DNA from 3 places in the Streptomyces sp. NPDC001410 genome. Region 1 is predicted to be linked to each of the others. Evidence: riboswitches for the same ligand, from Rfam matches in the RefSeq annotation. Region 1 holds a riboswitch; each other region holds the start of a gene.
What was found. Region 1 has a riboswitch for cyclic di-AMP ahead of ACFY3C_RS07110 (NlpC/P60 family protein). Riboswitches for the same ligand answer to the same signal wherever they lie in the genome.
Positions count from the first base shown of each region.

Region 2: linked by a shared signal. The riboswitch ahead of ACFY3C_RS22400 (NlpC/P60 family protein) and the one ahead of ACFY3C_RS07110 (NlpC/P60 family protein) in region 1 are both predicted to bind cyclic di-AMP.
Region 3: linked by a shared signal. The riboswitch ahead of ACFY3C_RS25900 (M23 family metallopeptidase) and the one ahead of ACFY3C_RS07110 (NlpC/P60 family protein) in region 1 are both predicted to bind cyclic di-AMP.

Region 1 is NZ_JBIAWE010000003.1:109,277-113,940, forward strand. Features, by position in the region: gene ACFY3C_RS07105 (NAD-dependent epimerase/dehydratase family protein) at 1-674, shown strand, start outside; gene ACFY3C_RS07110 (NlpC/P60 family protein) at 696-2,687, opposite strand; cyclic di-AMP (ydaO/yuaA leader) riboswitch at 2,698-2,869, opposite strand; gene ACFY3C_RS07115 (DUF1996 domain-containing protein) at 3,201-4,664, shown strand, end outside.
Region 2 is NZ_JBIAWE010000009.1:391,841-396,504, reverse strand. Features, by position in the region: gene pcrA (DNA helicase PcrA) at 1-2,272, opposite strand, end outside; cyclic di-AMP (ydaO/yuaA leader) riboswitch at 2,537-2,709, shown strand; gene ACFY3C_RS22400 (NlpC/P60 family protein) at 2,718-3,905, shown strand; gene ACFY3C_RS22395 (tellurite resistance/C4-dicarboxylate transporter family protein) at 4,014-4,664, shown strand, end outside.
Region 3 is NZ_JBIAWE010000012.1:19,725-24,388, reverse strand. Features, by position in the region: tRNA gene ACFY3C_RS25910 (tRNA-Met) at 34-107, shown strand; gene ACFY3C_RS25905 (PP2C family protein-serine/threonine phosphatase) at 308-1,510, shown strand; cyclic di-AMP (ydaO/yuaA leader) riboswitch at 1,752-1,911, shown strand; gene ACFY3C_RS25900 (M23 family metallopeptidase) at 1,919-2,950, shown strand; gene ACFY3C_RS25895 (aldo/keto reductase) at 3,024-3,968, shown strand; gene ACFY3C_RS25890 (PrsW family intramembrane metalloprotease) at 4,045-4,664, opposite strand, start outside.

The DNA.
Region 1 (4,664 bases):
CCTCCACCGTGGGCGCGGTGTTCGGTGACTACGCGGACGTCCTGCAGATGGACGGCCAAGTGCTCTCCGAGCGGTACTTCAACACCACCAGCACGGCGGAGAACAACCCCTACCACTACGCCAAGACCGTCGCCGAACGCGCGGCCTGGGACGCCGAGACGGCACAGGACCGCTGGCGCATGGTGTCCGTCAACCCCGGCCTGATACTGGGCCCTTCCCTCACCCCCGCCTCCGAGTCCGGCAGCCTCTTCCTCCTCGACGAGCTGTTCAAGGGCTACTTCTGCTACGGCGCCCCAGACTTCAGCTTCACCACGGCCGACGTACGGGACGTGGCCGACGCGCACATCGCCGCCGCCGAGAACCCCCGGGCCAAGGGCCGCTACATCGTGGCGGCCGAGACGATGACGTCGTTCCACGAGATGGCACGCATCATCCGCACCCGCCACCCCTACGACCCGCGCCTGCCGCGCACCGCGCTCCCGCACTGGCCGGTACGCATCCTGGGGCCCTCCTTCGGCCTCACCCAGGACTACATACGCAAGCACCTCGGCATCCGCTTCCGCGTCGACAACCGCCGCGGCATCGACGAACTGGGGCTCACCTACCGGCCGGTGGCACAGACCCTGCTGGACCACTACGAGAGCTGGCGCGCGCGACGGCGCCGGCCGGGCTGAGGCGGGCGCCCGCCCGCGGCCTCACGCCGGCCGGATCACCCGGTGGATCGCCGCCTCCCCGGCGCCGTAGATCGACTCCTCGCGGATGTACGACCCCGGGCCCGGCGCATGGATCATCATTCCGTCGCCGGTGTGCAGGCCCACATGCCGGTCGTCGTCGAAGAAGAGGACGAGGTCACCGGGTTCGAGAGCGGCCAGCGTGACCGGCGCGCCCCCGAGTGCCTGCTGGTGCGCGGCCCGCGGCAGCGTGACCCCGGCCGCCTTCCATGCCGCCTGGGTGAGGCTGGAGCAGTCGTACGAGTCCGGCCCCGTCGCACCCCACACACACGGCTTCCCGATCTGCGCCCGAGCGAAGGCGATGGCCTTCTCGGCGCGTAGGGCGCGGGGTGACTGGGGGGTGGGGGGTGCGGGTGCGGGTGCGGGTGCGTACGAGCCTGTGTCGGTCGTGGGGGTGGCGGCGACGGTCGTCGGGGTGGTGGTGATGGGTGAGGTGAAGGAGCCGGTGTCGGTGGGGAGGGGGGCGGCTGCGGCTGGGGGCGGGGTGAAGGTGGCGGCGCCGGCGGTCTCGGGTGCGGTGAAGGACCCGGTGTCGGTGATGGCGGGCGCGGCGAAAGCCCCGGTGTCGGTCGGGAGGGGTACGGCGAAGGATCCGGTGTCGACGGTGAGCGGTGCGGCGTAGGCGCCGGTGCCGGTCGGAAGGGGTGCGGCGAAAGCCCCGGTGTCGCTGGGAAGAGGCGCGGCGAAGGAGCCTGTGTCGGTTGGAAGAGGCGCGGCGAAAGCCTCAGCATCGGTCGGAAGCGGTACGGCGAAGGACCCGGTGTCGACGGTGAGCGGCGCGGCGAAGGCGCCGGTGCCAGTCGTCGCAAGGGGCGCAGCGAAGGACCCGGTGTCGGTCGGAAGGGGCGCAGCGAAGGACCCGGTGTCGGTCGGAAGGGGCGCAGCGAAGGACCCGGTGTCGGTCGGAAGGGGCGCTGCGAAGGACCCCGTGTCGGCCGGAAGGCCCGCAGGCAGCGGCGCGGTGAAGGAGCCCGTGTCGGTCAGAGGGGTTGTCGCGGCCGGACGGCTGAAGGGCTCGGTGCCGGCGGGAAGCGCGGTCGCGCCGAGCACGGTGGCCGTCTCCTGCGCCGGGAACACACCGGGTGCCGCCCACTGCGGTGCCCGCCACTGGTCCTCGGTCGGCTGTGGTGCCTGACCCGCCGCGGTGCCCAGGGCGTCCGGCGTGGGAGTGGGCTGGGCGGCCGCGGTGCGCAGGGCGATGCCGCGGGACAACACGTCCCGGGCCGCGGCGAGTTTGCGCCGGTTCTCCGCCTTGGACACGGCTGGGGCAGGACGTCGGGACCCGGTGGCGGGGGCGGGAAGTGCCCGGGACTCCTGCTGCGGGGTCGACGGGGCGGCGGGGAGAGCGGGGAGAGACAGGGCGGCAGGCTGCACCGAGGTGCGGCCCGCCGGTTCCAGCATGGCTCGGCTCGGCAGCTCGGCAGCGGCTCGGCCGGGGAGTTCCAGAGCGGTGCGGTCGGCCGCTACCTCCATGACCCGGCTCGTCAGTTCGGGAAGGGCGCGGCTCGTCAGTTCGGGCACGGGCCGCGCGGTCAGCTCTGCGGCGCCCCCACTCGGCAGCTCCGGCAGCGCACGGGCACCCGTCCGCCCCGAAGGTCCGGCGGGCAACTCCGGCAGACCCCGTCCCGGTGTCCCCCCGTCACCACCGGGGCGATCGCGGTCGGCTCGGTCCGAGGAGCGAGCCGGGGCGGCCTGCCGGTCGGGCATCCGGTCCGCCGGCAGGACCGCGGGTACGGACGGGCCGAGCTTGGCCCGCGCCCCTTCGAACCACTGCTTGGCCACCTCGTCGAGGGCCGGATCCGAGCGCCGGGCCGGCCGCTTGGCCAGCGGAACACCACGGTTCCGTGTCGCCCCCGCCATGGCCCGTGTCGCGTTGAAGTTCCCCGTCTCGTCCTCGGCCCGGTCGTAGAGGGAGTTGATCCGCTGCCGAACCTCGTCGCGGCTGTCCGTCGCCATGAAGGGACGCACTCCTTCCGTGCTCCGCCTACCGAGTCAGCTGTCGGGTTCGGGCGGTCGGTTCCGGAAGGCGTGCCCTACGGCCGCCGCCCGCAAGGGCGTTGGCCGATTCACCCCGAAGTCGGTCGGGTCCCCGGCTCCGGCTGCACTCCACGGTGCACCGGATTCGGCGGAGGCCACGCGGCCCGGCGTGGTTCGCCGGGGGAGCCGTGCGGCCTGGTCGTCAACCTAGCCAATTTGTGTGGCCCGTGTGAAGGTTGAAGTGCGCAATGTCCGATACAGATATGTGATGTTCGTCTTGCCATTCGAGATGAGTCACTCTCCGGGTGGCGCGGTGCCTATGAGATTCTGGTGAATCCTCGGGACGCCTGAACACTCGGGCGCTCGGATCCGTATGGGGCGGGGGATTTCCATGCCGAGCCGCTCGACAGACTCAGAGGTACTTCCGTGGGACGCAACACGCGCAGACGCCCGACCCGTGCACGACGCGCGACCTTCGCAGCGGTCGCCCTGATGCTGGGCGGAGGCGGGCTCGTCGCGGCCAATGTCTACGCCTCGGCCAGCGAGGGCACGTGGGGCGGGGGCGGCGGCACCGACGCGACCGGGCAGGTCCGCTCCGCGGGCATGGCCACGATCGACTGCCCGGACGTCGGCAGCCGGCTGACGACGGTGCCGGACGGCGCCCGTGAGGCCGTCGACGGCGAACTCGCCCAGCTGGACCAGCAGATCGCGGCCGCGTACCAGCAACTCCAGGCGTCGGCCGAGTCCGTCCGCCAGGACCCCACGGCCGCGGACGAGCCCATCATGAACCCGCTGAAGGAGAAGCGGGCGGCCACGATCGAGCGGATCGCCGTCGCCATCGACCAGGTGGGTGACCGGCCGGAAGGACTGGAATCCCTGGCCGCCTGCACCCTGCGCCCCGCCCAGGCCGGCAACGCCGGCCAGGTCGGCGCCGCCCCGAGCGACGGAGCCCAACAGGGCACCGGCCAGGGTCAGAACGGCGCCGGCCAGGGCGGCAACGGACCCGTCGCCTCCGACTACGCGGACATCACCTCCGTACAGCCGAACGTGCCGAACCCGCCCCAGCAGGACGACGCCTCGCGCGGCACGTTCACCTCCGAGTGCGGTGTCAACGCCAACGGGCTGTTCAACTCCGACAACGTGATCGTCGCGCCCGGTGTCTCCAACGGCGCCCACCACTTCCACGACTACATCGGCAACCAGTCCAACAACGCCTTCGCCAGCGACGAGGACCTGGCCGACGCCGAGACCAGCTGTGTGGACCAGGGCGACAAATCCACGTACTACTGGCCGGTGCTGCGGCTGCAGAACGGCAAGCAGGAACGGGACGCCGGCGCCCCGGGCGGCGGCACCGAGGGCAACGCGGGCCAGATCGTCACGGCCAAGCAGGTGACGCTGACCTTCGTGGGCAGCCCGCGCGGCAAGGTCACCGAGATGCCGCGGCTGCTGCGCATCATCACCGGCGACGCCAAGGCCTTCGTCAACGGCCCCGCCAACGCCAACGCCTCGTGGAGCTGCACCGGTTTCGAGGACAGGCAGCTGAAGGACAAGTACCCGCTGTGCCCGTCCGGCAGCGACGTGGTGCGCACCTTCCGCTTCCAGAGCTGCTGGGACGGCCGCAACATCGACAGCGCCAACCACCGCACCCACGTGGCCTTCGCCGGCCCTGACGGCTCCTGCCCCGAGGGCTTCCGGGCGATCCCGCAGCTGGTCCAGCGCATCGTCTACGGCGTTGCCGCGCCGAGCCTGAACGACGGCGGGCGGACGGTGCCGTTCTTCGCGGTGGACTCCTTCCCCGAGCAGCTGCACAAGCCGGTCACCGACCACGGCGACTTCATCAACGTCTTCGACGAGGGCCTGATGCGCGAGATGGTCGACTGCATCAACTCCGGCCGGACCTGCGGAGCCCGCGGCGGTGACGACTCCGGTGCCACCACGGCCCCGAGCCCGAGCGAC
Region 2 (4,664 bases), on a different contig from region 1:
GGGAGCGGGACGAGGACAGCGAGGCCGCGATCCCGGAGGCCGGCCCGGAGGACACCGGGGCGGCGGCTCCCGTCCGCTTCCACTCCACATGGGTGGCCGGGATCTCCTCCAGGAAGCGGGAGGGCGGGTTGTACGACGGCTGGCCCCAGGCGCTGCGCAGCGTGGACCGGGTGAGGTAGAGCCGCTCCCGCGCGCGTGTGATGCCGACGTACGCCAGCCGCCGCTCCTCCTCCAGCTCCTTGGTCTGGCCGAGGGCGCGCATGTGCGGGAAGACGCCGTCCTCCATGCCGGTCAGGAAGACGACCGGGAACTCCAGGCCCTTGGCGGTGTGCAGGGTCATCAGGGTGATGACGCCGGAGCCTTCCTCGTCCTCGTCGGGGATCTGGTCGGAGTCGGCGACCAGCGCGACCTGCTCCAGGAAGTCGGACAGCGCCACCGACTCGCCCTCGCCGCGCTCCTGCTCGAACTCCAGGGCCACGGCCGCGAGTTCCTGGAGGTTCTCGATGCGGGTCTCGTCCTGCGGGTCGGTCGAGGCCTGCAACTCGGCCAGGTAGCCGGTGCGTTCGAGCACCGCCTCCAGGACGGTCGCCGGTCCCGCGCCGGACTCCACGATCGTGCGCAGGTCCTCCATCAGCGTGTTGAACCGCTTGACCGCGTTGGTGGACCGCGCGGCCATGCCGTACGCCTCGTCCACGCGCTTCAGGGCCTGCGGGAAGCTGATCTTCTCGCGCTGGGAGAGGGCGTCGATCATCGCCTCGGCGCGCTCGCCGATGCCCCGCTTGGGGACGTTGAGGATGCGGCGCAGCGGCACCGAGTCCTCGGGGTTGGCGAGGACGCGCAGGTAGGCCAGGACGTCCCGGACCTCCTTGCGCTCGTAGAAGCGGACGCCGCCGACGACCTTGTAGGGCAGGCCGACGCGGATGAAGACCTCTTCGAAGACACGGGACTGGGCGTTGGTGCGGTAGAAGACGGCGACGTCACCGGACTTCGCCTCGCCCGCGTCCGTGAGGCGGTCTATCTCGTCGGCGACGAACTGGGCCTCGTCGTGCTCGGTGTCGGCGACGTAGCCGGTGATCCGGGCGCCCTGGCCGGCGTTGGTCCACAGGTTCTTCGGGCGGCGGGACTCGTTGCGCTCGATGACCGCGTTGGCGGCGGACAGGATGGTCTGCGTGGAGCGGTAGTTCTGCTCCAGCAGGATCGTCGTCGCGTTCGGGTAGTCCTCCTCGAACTGGAGGATGTTGCGGATGGTCGCGCCCCGGAAGGCGTAGATCGACTGGTCCGCGTCACCCACGACGCAGAGTTCGGCGGGCGGGAGGTCGTACTCGTTCGGCGGGGTGTCGACGTCCTCGGGGGCATGCTCGCCGGTGCCGACCAGCTCGCGCACCAGCGCGTACTGGGCGTGGTTGGTGTCCTGGTACTCGTCGACCAGGACGTGCCGGAAGCGGCGGCGGTAGTGCTCGGCGACGTCCGGGAAGGCGCGCAGCAGGTTGACCGTCGTCATGATCAGGTCGTCGAAGTCGAGCGCGTTGGCCTCGCGCAGCCGCGACTGGTAGAGCGCGTAGGCCTGGGCGAGGGTCTTCTCGAAGCCGTCGGCGGCCTGGGCGGCGAAGTCCTCCTCGTCGATCAGCTCGTTCTTGAGGTTGCTGATCTTGGCGCTGAAGGACTTGGGCGGGAAGCGCTTGGGGTCGAGGTCCAGATCGCGGCAGACCAGGGCCATCAGGCGCTTGCTGTCGGCGGCGTCGTAGATGGAGAAGCTCGACGTGAAGCCGAGCTTCTTCGACTCGCGCCGCAGGATCCGTACGCACGCGCTGTGGAAGGTCATGACCCACATCGCGTTCGCGCGCGGGCCGACGAGCTGCTCGACGCGCTCCTTCATCTCGCCCGCGGCCTTGTTGGTGAAGGTGATCGCGAGGATCTGGCCCGGGTGCACGTTCCGCTCGGCGAGCAGGTGGGCGATGCGGTGGGTGAGCACACGGGTCTTGCCGGAGCCTGCGCCGGCGACGATGAGCAGCGGGGAGCCGGCGTGGACGACCGCGGCGCGCTGGTTCTCGTTCAGCCCCTCCAGGAGCGCCGCCGCGTCGAGCGCGGGGCGAGGTGCGCCGTCGCGGTAGTACGCGTCCCGGTCCGGCGGCACATCGAACTTCCCGCCGAACAGATCGTCCGGAAGCGGCTCCGGAGCGTGATCGTCCTCGGGCGGCGGCGGGGGCTCCTCCTCGCGCCCGCGAGGGGCCTGGAGGTCCGCCAGGAAGCTGTCGTCAAAGAGGCTGCTCATCGCTCTCCGAGTCTAGGGCGCCGCACCGACAACCGACTGCCGTCCCGGGAACATGGCCGGTTCGGAAAAGGCGGGTCCTTCGCGCCCCAGGACGGTCGAACAGCCCCTCACACAGCGGAATCACCCCGTGACACGGGAGCGATCCCACACCCAGGTCACGAAAATGTATCGGACATATCGTGCACCAACCTTCACACGAGACACACCAGTTGGCTAGGTTGCGGGGCGGGCCGCACGCCCCCTTCCGGCGAACGTCGCCGATCCGCGCGGCCTCCGCCGAGTCCGGCGCGCCCCCGCACGGTGCCCGGAGCCGGGGACCCACCGAACCTGGGGTGAATCGGCACACGTCCCGTCCCGGGACGAGGGCCGTAGGGCAAACCTTCCGACCACCCGCCCGAACCCGACAGCTAACCCGGTAGGCGGCACATGGAAGGAGTCGCCTCCCTTGGCGTCGCACCGCAAGTCGCGCCCCGCGGGCACACTCGGAGCAGGTTTCCGCACCCCGGTCCTCGCCACCGCCGCCCTCACCTCCGTGGCCGTGCTGTCCCAGACGGCCGACGCCGCTCCCGCGGCCGATGGAAAGCCGAGCCTGGAGGAGGTCGAGAAGAAGGTCGACGACCTCTACCGCCAGGCGGAGTCGGCGACCGAGAAGTACAACGCCGCCAAGGAGCAGACCGGCAAGCAGCGCACCCACATCGACAGCCTGCGCGACGAGGTCGCCCGGCGGACCGCCCGGATGAACAAGGCCCGCGAGGAGCTGGGCACGTTCGCCGCCGCCCAGTACCGGACCGGGACCGCCTCGACCGACACCGCCACCTTCCTGCTCGCGGACAGTCCCCAGGACTACTTCGACGAGAGCCAGCTGATGAACCGGCTGACCTCGCGGCAGAAGAGCGCCGTCGACGACTACGTCACCGAGCAGGCCGCGACCATGAAGAAGCGGCAGGAGGCCGCCAAGAGCCTCCAGACGCTGTCCGAGTCGCAGAACGAACTGCAGACCGCCAAGGCCACCGTCCAGAAGAAGCTCGCCTCCGCGCGCGAGCTGCTGTCCCAGCTGACGGCCGAGGAGAAGGCCCGGCTGGCGGCGATCGAGCGGCAGAAGCAGGAGGAGGCCGCGCGCAAGGCCGCGGAGCTGGCCAAGCAGCAGGCGGCAGCGGCCAAGGCCAAGGAGGAGGCCCAGGCGCAGGCGAGCGGTTCGTCCACGTCCAGCGGCTCGTCCACGTCCAGCGGCTCGTCGACCTCCGGCGGCTCGTCGACGTCCTCCGGGACGTACGCCACCAAGGCCGAGAAGGCGATCGCCTTCGCCCGCGCCCAGATCGGGAAGCCCTACGTGTGGGGCGCCACCGGACCCGGCTCGTACGACTGCTCGGGCCTCACCCAGGCCGCCTGGAAGGCCGCCGGCGTCTCGCTCCCGCGCACCACCTACGACCAGGTGAACGCCGGCACCACGGTCTCCCTGGCCAATGCGCAGCCCGGCGACCTGATCTTCTTCTACGACGACATCAGCCACGTCGGCATCTACATAGGCAACGGCATGATGATCCACGCCCCCAAGCCGGGCGCGTACGTCCGCGAGGAGTCGATCTACTACGGCGGCGAATCGATCATCCACAGCTTTGTCCGACCCGCCTGACCACCACCCCCTTCGTCCAGCCCGACCGTCCCCTTATTCGAAGTTCCGAGCGCCACGCGCGCGCGTGGCCTCCGCGCCCCGCCCGCGCGGCTGCCTAGCATCGGGCCCATGCCCGGCATCTCAGCTCTGCGTACGTGGTGGGCGGGGCGTCCGCCGGCAGCGGGTGCCGCCGTCATGGCGACCGGCATCGTCTCGGTGGGCCTGCATCTGACGGGCCCCGAGACGGTGTCCCGGGTCTTCCTGTGGCTGGCCTGCGTCGCCTGGGTGGCGCTGGCCGCCGACTTCCTCGTACGGCTGGTGGCGCAGCGGGAGCGCTGGGTGGCCGAGGCGCACAGCCCGGGCTCACTCACCGCCGTCGCCGCCACGGCCGTGCTCGGCACCCGGTTCTCGGCGCTCGGCCGGCAGACGCCGGCCGAGGCGGCGCTGGCGCTGGCCGTGGTGCTCTGGCCGGTGCTGCTGTACCTGGTCATACAGCACTGGGAGCGGCACATGCCGGGAGCGGTGTTCCTGTGTTGTGTCGCCACACAGGGGCTTGCGGTGCTGGCGGCCACGCCGGCCGCGGCCGAGACGACGGCCTGGCTCGCGCACGCCGCGCTGGTGCTGTTCTGGCTGGGCCTGGTGCTCTACGGCCTCGCCCTGCCGCGCTTCGATCCGCGGCAGATCCTCGAGGGGGCCGGGGACCACTGGATCGCGGGCGGGGCGCTCGCCATCTCGGGGCTGGCCGGGGCGAAGCTGCTCTCTGCCGACAGTCCGCGGCTG
Region 3 (4,664 bases), on a different contig from region 1:
TCCCGCGGATGACGTATGCTTGAGACACAACGACGCGGGGTGGAGCAGCTCGGTAGCTCGCTGGGCTCATAACCCAGAGGTCGCAGGTTCAAATCCTGTCCCCGCTACTGAAGACTCAGGGCCGGAATCCAGCAATGGATTCCGGCCCTGAGTGTTTCCCGGCTCCTGCGGCAGAACGCCGAGGCATCCTTCAGCAGAACACCGAGTGGCATACGTCACAGTCGGTCATCCGCTCGGCCCACAGCGGTCGCCCGTCCTCCCCGCTCCCGCCACGCTGGACGCAGGTCAAGGACACAGGAGAAGAGCAGTGCGACCTGGTGAGCTGGAGGAGAGCCCGTACGCCAGGGCCGGCGGCCGACTCCCGCGCGACCCCGCCCCGAACCCCGGCCTCGGCGCGGACCGCGCGCCCCTGCCATCGGACAGACGCCGCGGCCGCCGCCCCACCCCGCGCACCCTGGCCCGCGCCCTGCCCGCCCTCCTGGTCGCCGCCGGGATCGGGTACGACCTGCTCACGCCGCGCGCCTTCACCGCCGTGCCCTTCTTCACGGCCGCCCCGCTGATCGCCGCGCCCCTGTCCTCGCTGCGCACCACGCTCCTCACCGGCCTCGCCGCCCTGGTCGCCACCGTCGTCGTCACCACCCGGACCGGTCCCGCCACGGACGTGCACACGATCACCGAGGTCGTCACCGTGGCCACGGTCGCCGTGCTGGCCGCCGCCATCAACCGCGTCCTGCGCCTCGGCGACCAGCGGCTCGCCTCCGCCCGGGAGATCGCCGAGGCCGCCCAGCGGGCCGTCCTGCCCGAACCGGACGACCGCATCGCCGGCTTCGACATCGCGGCCCGGTACGAGGCGGCGCAGGAGGACGCCTTCATCGGCGGCGACCTGTACGCGGTGCAGAACAGCCCGCACGGCGTACGGCTGGTCGTCGGGGACGTACGCGGCAAGGGCATGGGCGCGGTCGCCGCCGTCGCCGTGGTCATCGGGGCGTTCCGGGAGGCCGCCGAGCAGGAGACCACGCTGGAGGCGGTGGCCGCGCGGCTGGAGCGGGCGCTGGCCCGCGAGGGCACCCGGCGGGACGGGACCGACGCCTTCGAGGGCTTCACCACCGCCGTCCTCGCCGAACTCCCGCACGGCGGCAGCGGCGACGGTGTGGTCCGGATCGTCAACCGCGGCCACCCGCCACCGCTGCTCCTGCACGACGACGGCACCCTGCGCACCCTGGCCGCGCACGAACCCGCGCTGCCGCTCGGCATGGCCGACCTCGGCCGGTGGCCCGACCGCGCGACCGAGTCCGGCTTCCCGAGCGGCGCCACCCTGCTGCTCTACACCGACGGCCTGTCCGAGGCCCGCGACGCCCACGGCCGCTTCTACGACCCCCTGCGCCGGCTCGCCGGACGCCGCTTCCCCGACCCCCGCGCGCTGCTCGGCCGCCTCGCCGCGGAGGTGCGCCGGCACTCCGGAGGCGGGATGACGGACGACATGGCGCTGCTGGCCGTACGGCGGCCCTGACGCCCCGCCAGTGTCACCCAAGGTGATCGGACGGAAGCCCTCCGCATAACATCTGAGACACCATCAAAATTGCCGAGACTCCTGAATGCTGGTCAACTCGCCCGTTTTCCACCGGTCCTGACGCCTACGTCCGCCCCGAAAAACGTTAATGATCAAGCAGAACGGCTTGGAATCTGACGTCCGGGTCTATTAACGTTCGATAACGCAGCGCGGTCGTCCCAGCCGTCACAAGAGGCGGCTCCGTGCGCACGCGCCGAATCCCGCAAGGGAACCGGGGAACCACCACCTTGGGGTGAATCACGCGGATGCCGCCGTGGAAGCACGGCAGGTATACGCGCGTAGGAGACCTTCCTGCTCCGAACCCGTCAGCTAACCCGGTAGGCGAAGGAAGGAAAGGAGTGCGCCTTCGTGGCGTCCAACCGGCCTGCTCCAGAAGCCCCGTTCATGCCGAGCGAGACCGAGACCTTCGGTTACTTCGGCGCTCAGCACACCGACGAGGGCCCCTGGGAGGAGTGGAACCCCACCGAGGAGTCCATCCGGCCGGTACGCGGTCGGCACCGCGTGGGCAAGCAGCGCGGCGGCGGACTCGCCCGCAGCTCCACGGTCCTCGGCGTCGGTGTCATCGCCGCCGTCGGCGCGGGCGGCATGGCCAGCGCCCACACCGGCAAGCCGCCGGTCTCCATCTCCATGCCGGACCTGGACTCCGTCAGCTCCCTGTTCGACGACGGCTCCTCCTCCGACGCGCCCAAGGCCACCACGGCCTCGCTGACCAACGTCGGCACGACCGACGCCGAAAGCGACCAGAGCGACGCGGGCGAGGCCCTGCGCAACCGGATCATGGCCCAGGCCGAGCAGCAGCAGAGCAAGGCCGACAGCAAGGCCACCGCGATAGCGGCGGCCACCGCCGAGAAGCAGGCCGCCGACGCGGCCGCCAAGGCGCAGAAGGAAGCCGCAGCCAAGGCCGCCGAGGCCAAGAAGGCGGCGGAGGCCGCGGCCGAGAAGAAGGCCGAGGAAGAGCGCCTGGCCGCGCTGGCCAAGCAGTACAAGCTGCCGGTCGTCTCGTACACGATCACCGGCACCTTCGGCCAGCCGGGATCGATGTGGTCCTCCGGCTACCACACCGGCCTCGACTTCGCCGCCCCCACGGGCACGCTCATCAAGGCGATCCACAGCGGCACCATCACCGAGGCGGGCTGGGCCGGTGCCTACGGCTACCGCACGGTCCTCACCCTGGACGACGGCACCGAGCTGTGGTTCTGCCACCAGTCCTCGATCAGCGTCTCCGTCGGCCAGAAGGTCAGCACCGGCGACGTCATCGGCCGCGTCGGCGCCACCGGCAACGTCACCGGCCCGCACCTCCACCTGGAGGTCCACCCGGGCGGCCAGGCCACCGGCATCGACCCGATGGCATGGCTGCGCGACAAGGGCCTCGCCCCCTGACACGTCCTTCTCTTGCGGGAACTCGGCACCGGCGGCGGAATGCGATCATCCACCGCCGGTGTTGTCGTAGAGCATGACTTCCCTGCGCACACTCGGCTCCTCCGACCTCCAGGTCTTCCCGCTCGCCCTCGGCGGCAACGTCTTCGGCTGGACCGCCGACGAGGAGACCTCCTTCGCCGTCCTCGACGCCTACACGGCCGCCGGCGGCAACTTCGTCGACACCGCCGACTCCTACTCGGCGTGGATCGAGGGCCACAAGGGCGGGGAGTCCGAGACGATCATCGGCAGGTGGGTCAGGGCCCGCGGCAACCGCTCCGACGTCGTCATCGCCACCAAGGTCAGCCAGCACCCCGAGTACCAGGGCCTGACCGCGGCCAACATCAAGGCGGCCGCCGACGCCTCCCTGCGCCGCCTGGACACCGACTACATCGACCTCTACTACACGCACTTCGACAAGCCCGAAGTCCCGGTCGAGGAGATCATCGGCGCGCTCGACGAGCTGGTGAAGGCGGGCAAGGTCCGGCACATCGCCGCCTCGAACATCTCGGCGGAGCGCCTCCAGGCCTCCCTGGACTTCTCCGACCGCGAGGGCCTGGCCCGGTACGTCGCCCTCCAGCCCCACTACAACCTGGTCTCCCGCGACACCTACGAGGGCCCGTTGCAGGACCTCGCCGCCCGTGAGGGCCTCGCGGCGGTCCCGTACTTCGCCCTTGCCTCCGGTTTCCTCACCGGGAAGTACCGGCCCGGTACGACGGTCGAGAGCGCCCGCGCCGGTTCGGCCGCGAGGCACCTGGAGTCCGAGCGCGGCCAGAAGGTCCTCGCGGCCCTGGACGAGATCGCCGGCGCCCACGAGGCCCCCGTCGCCACGGTCGCCCTCGCCTGGCTGGCCGCCCAGCCGACGGTGACGGCCCCGATCGCGTCGGCGCGGACGGTGGAGCAGTTGCCGGCGCTGCTGGGGGTGGGGGAGCTGCGGCTCACGGACGGGGAAGTGAAGCAGCTGACGGAAGCATCCGCCTGACCCTTATCTCCGCCGCAACGGTGCTCAGCCACGACGGCGCATTCCGGTGGTGCCGAACTCTCCGCAACCGATACGGCTAAGACCGGTACGGGTTGTAGGCGGGGTAGGGTGCCGCCGGACAGCCGTACCAGTAAGGCACCGGCGCTCCGTACAACGGCCGAGCCGGAGCAGCCACGCTCGCCGCATACTCCAGCGCAGGCCGAGCGCAGCGCCTGCGCTGCCACAGCTCGGCGAGCAACTCCTGCTCCCGTACGACGAAGTCGGCCCCGGCCCGCCCCCGCCGCCCCCGGTGCCGCAGGAACGCCAGCGAGGTGGCGTACGCCTCGTACTGCGCGACGGCCCGAGCCGCGGGCCGTCCCCCGAAGTGCCGCCGGGCGTGGTTCCGGGCCATCCGCCGCGCCCGCATCGACCCGAGCACGAACGGCTCGGATGACCCCAGCCACCCGGCGTACACATACGCCGGCAGCTCCTCCCGCACGGTCCGCAGCTCCCGCTGCCGCGTCCAGATCGCGAGCCACGTCAGCAGTCCGAAGGCGGGGACCATGAAGGCGCCGTAGACGGCGAAGAACCCGAACTCGCCGAAGGCCGAGGAGCCGTTCCAGAAGGCGTGCATGCTCATCGCGAGCAGCAGCCCGCCGAGCGGAACCAGGACGCGCCGGGCGTGCTGCCGTTCCGCGGAGAGCGCGGCGATGCCGA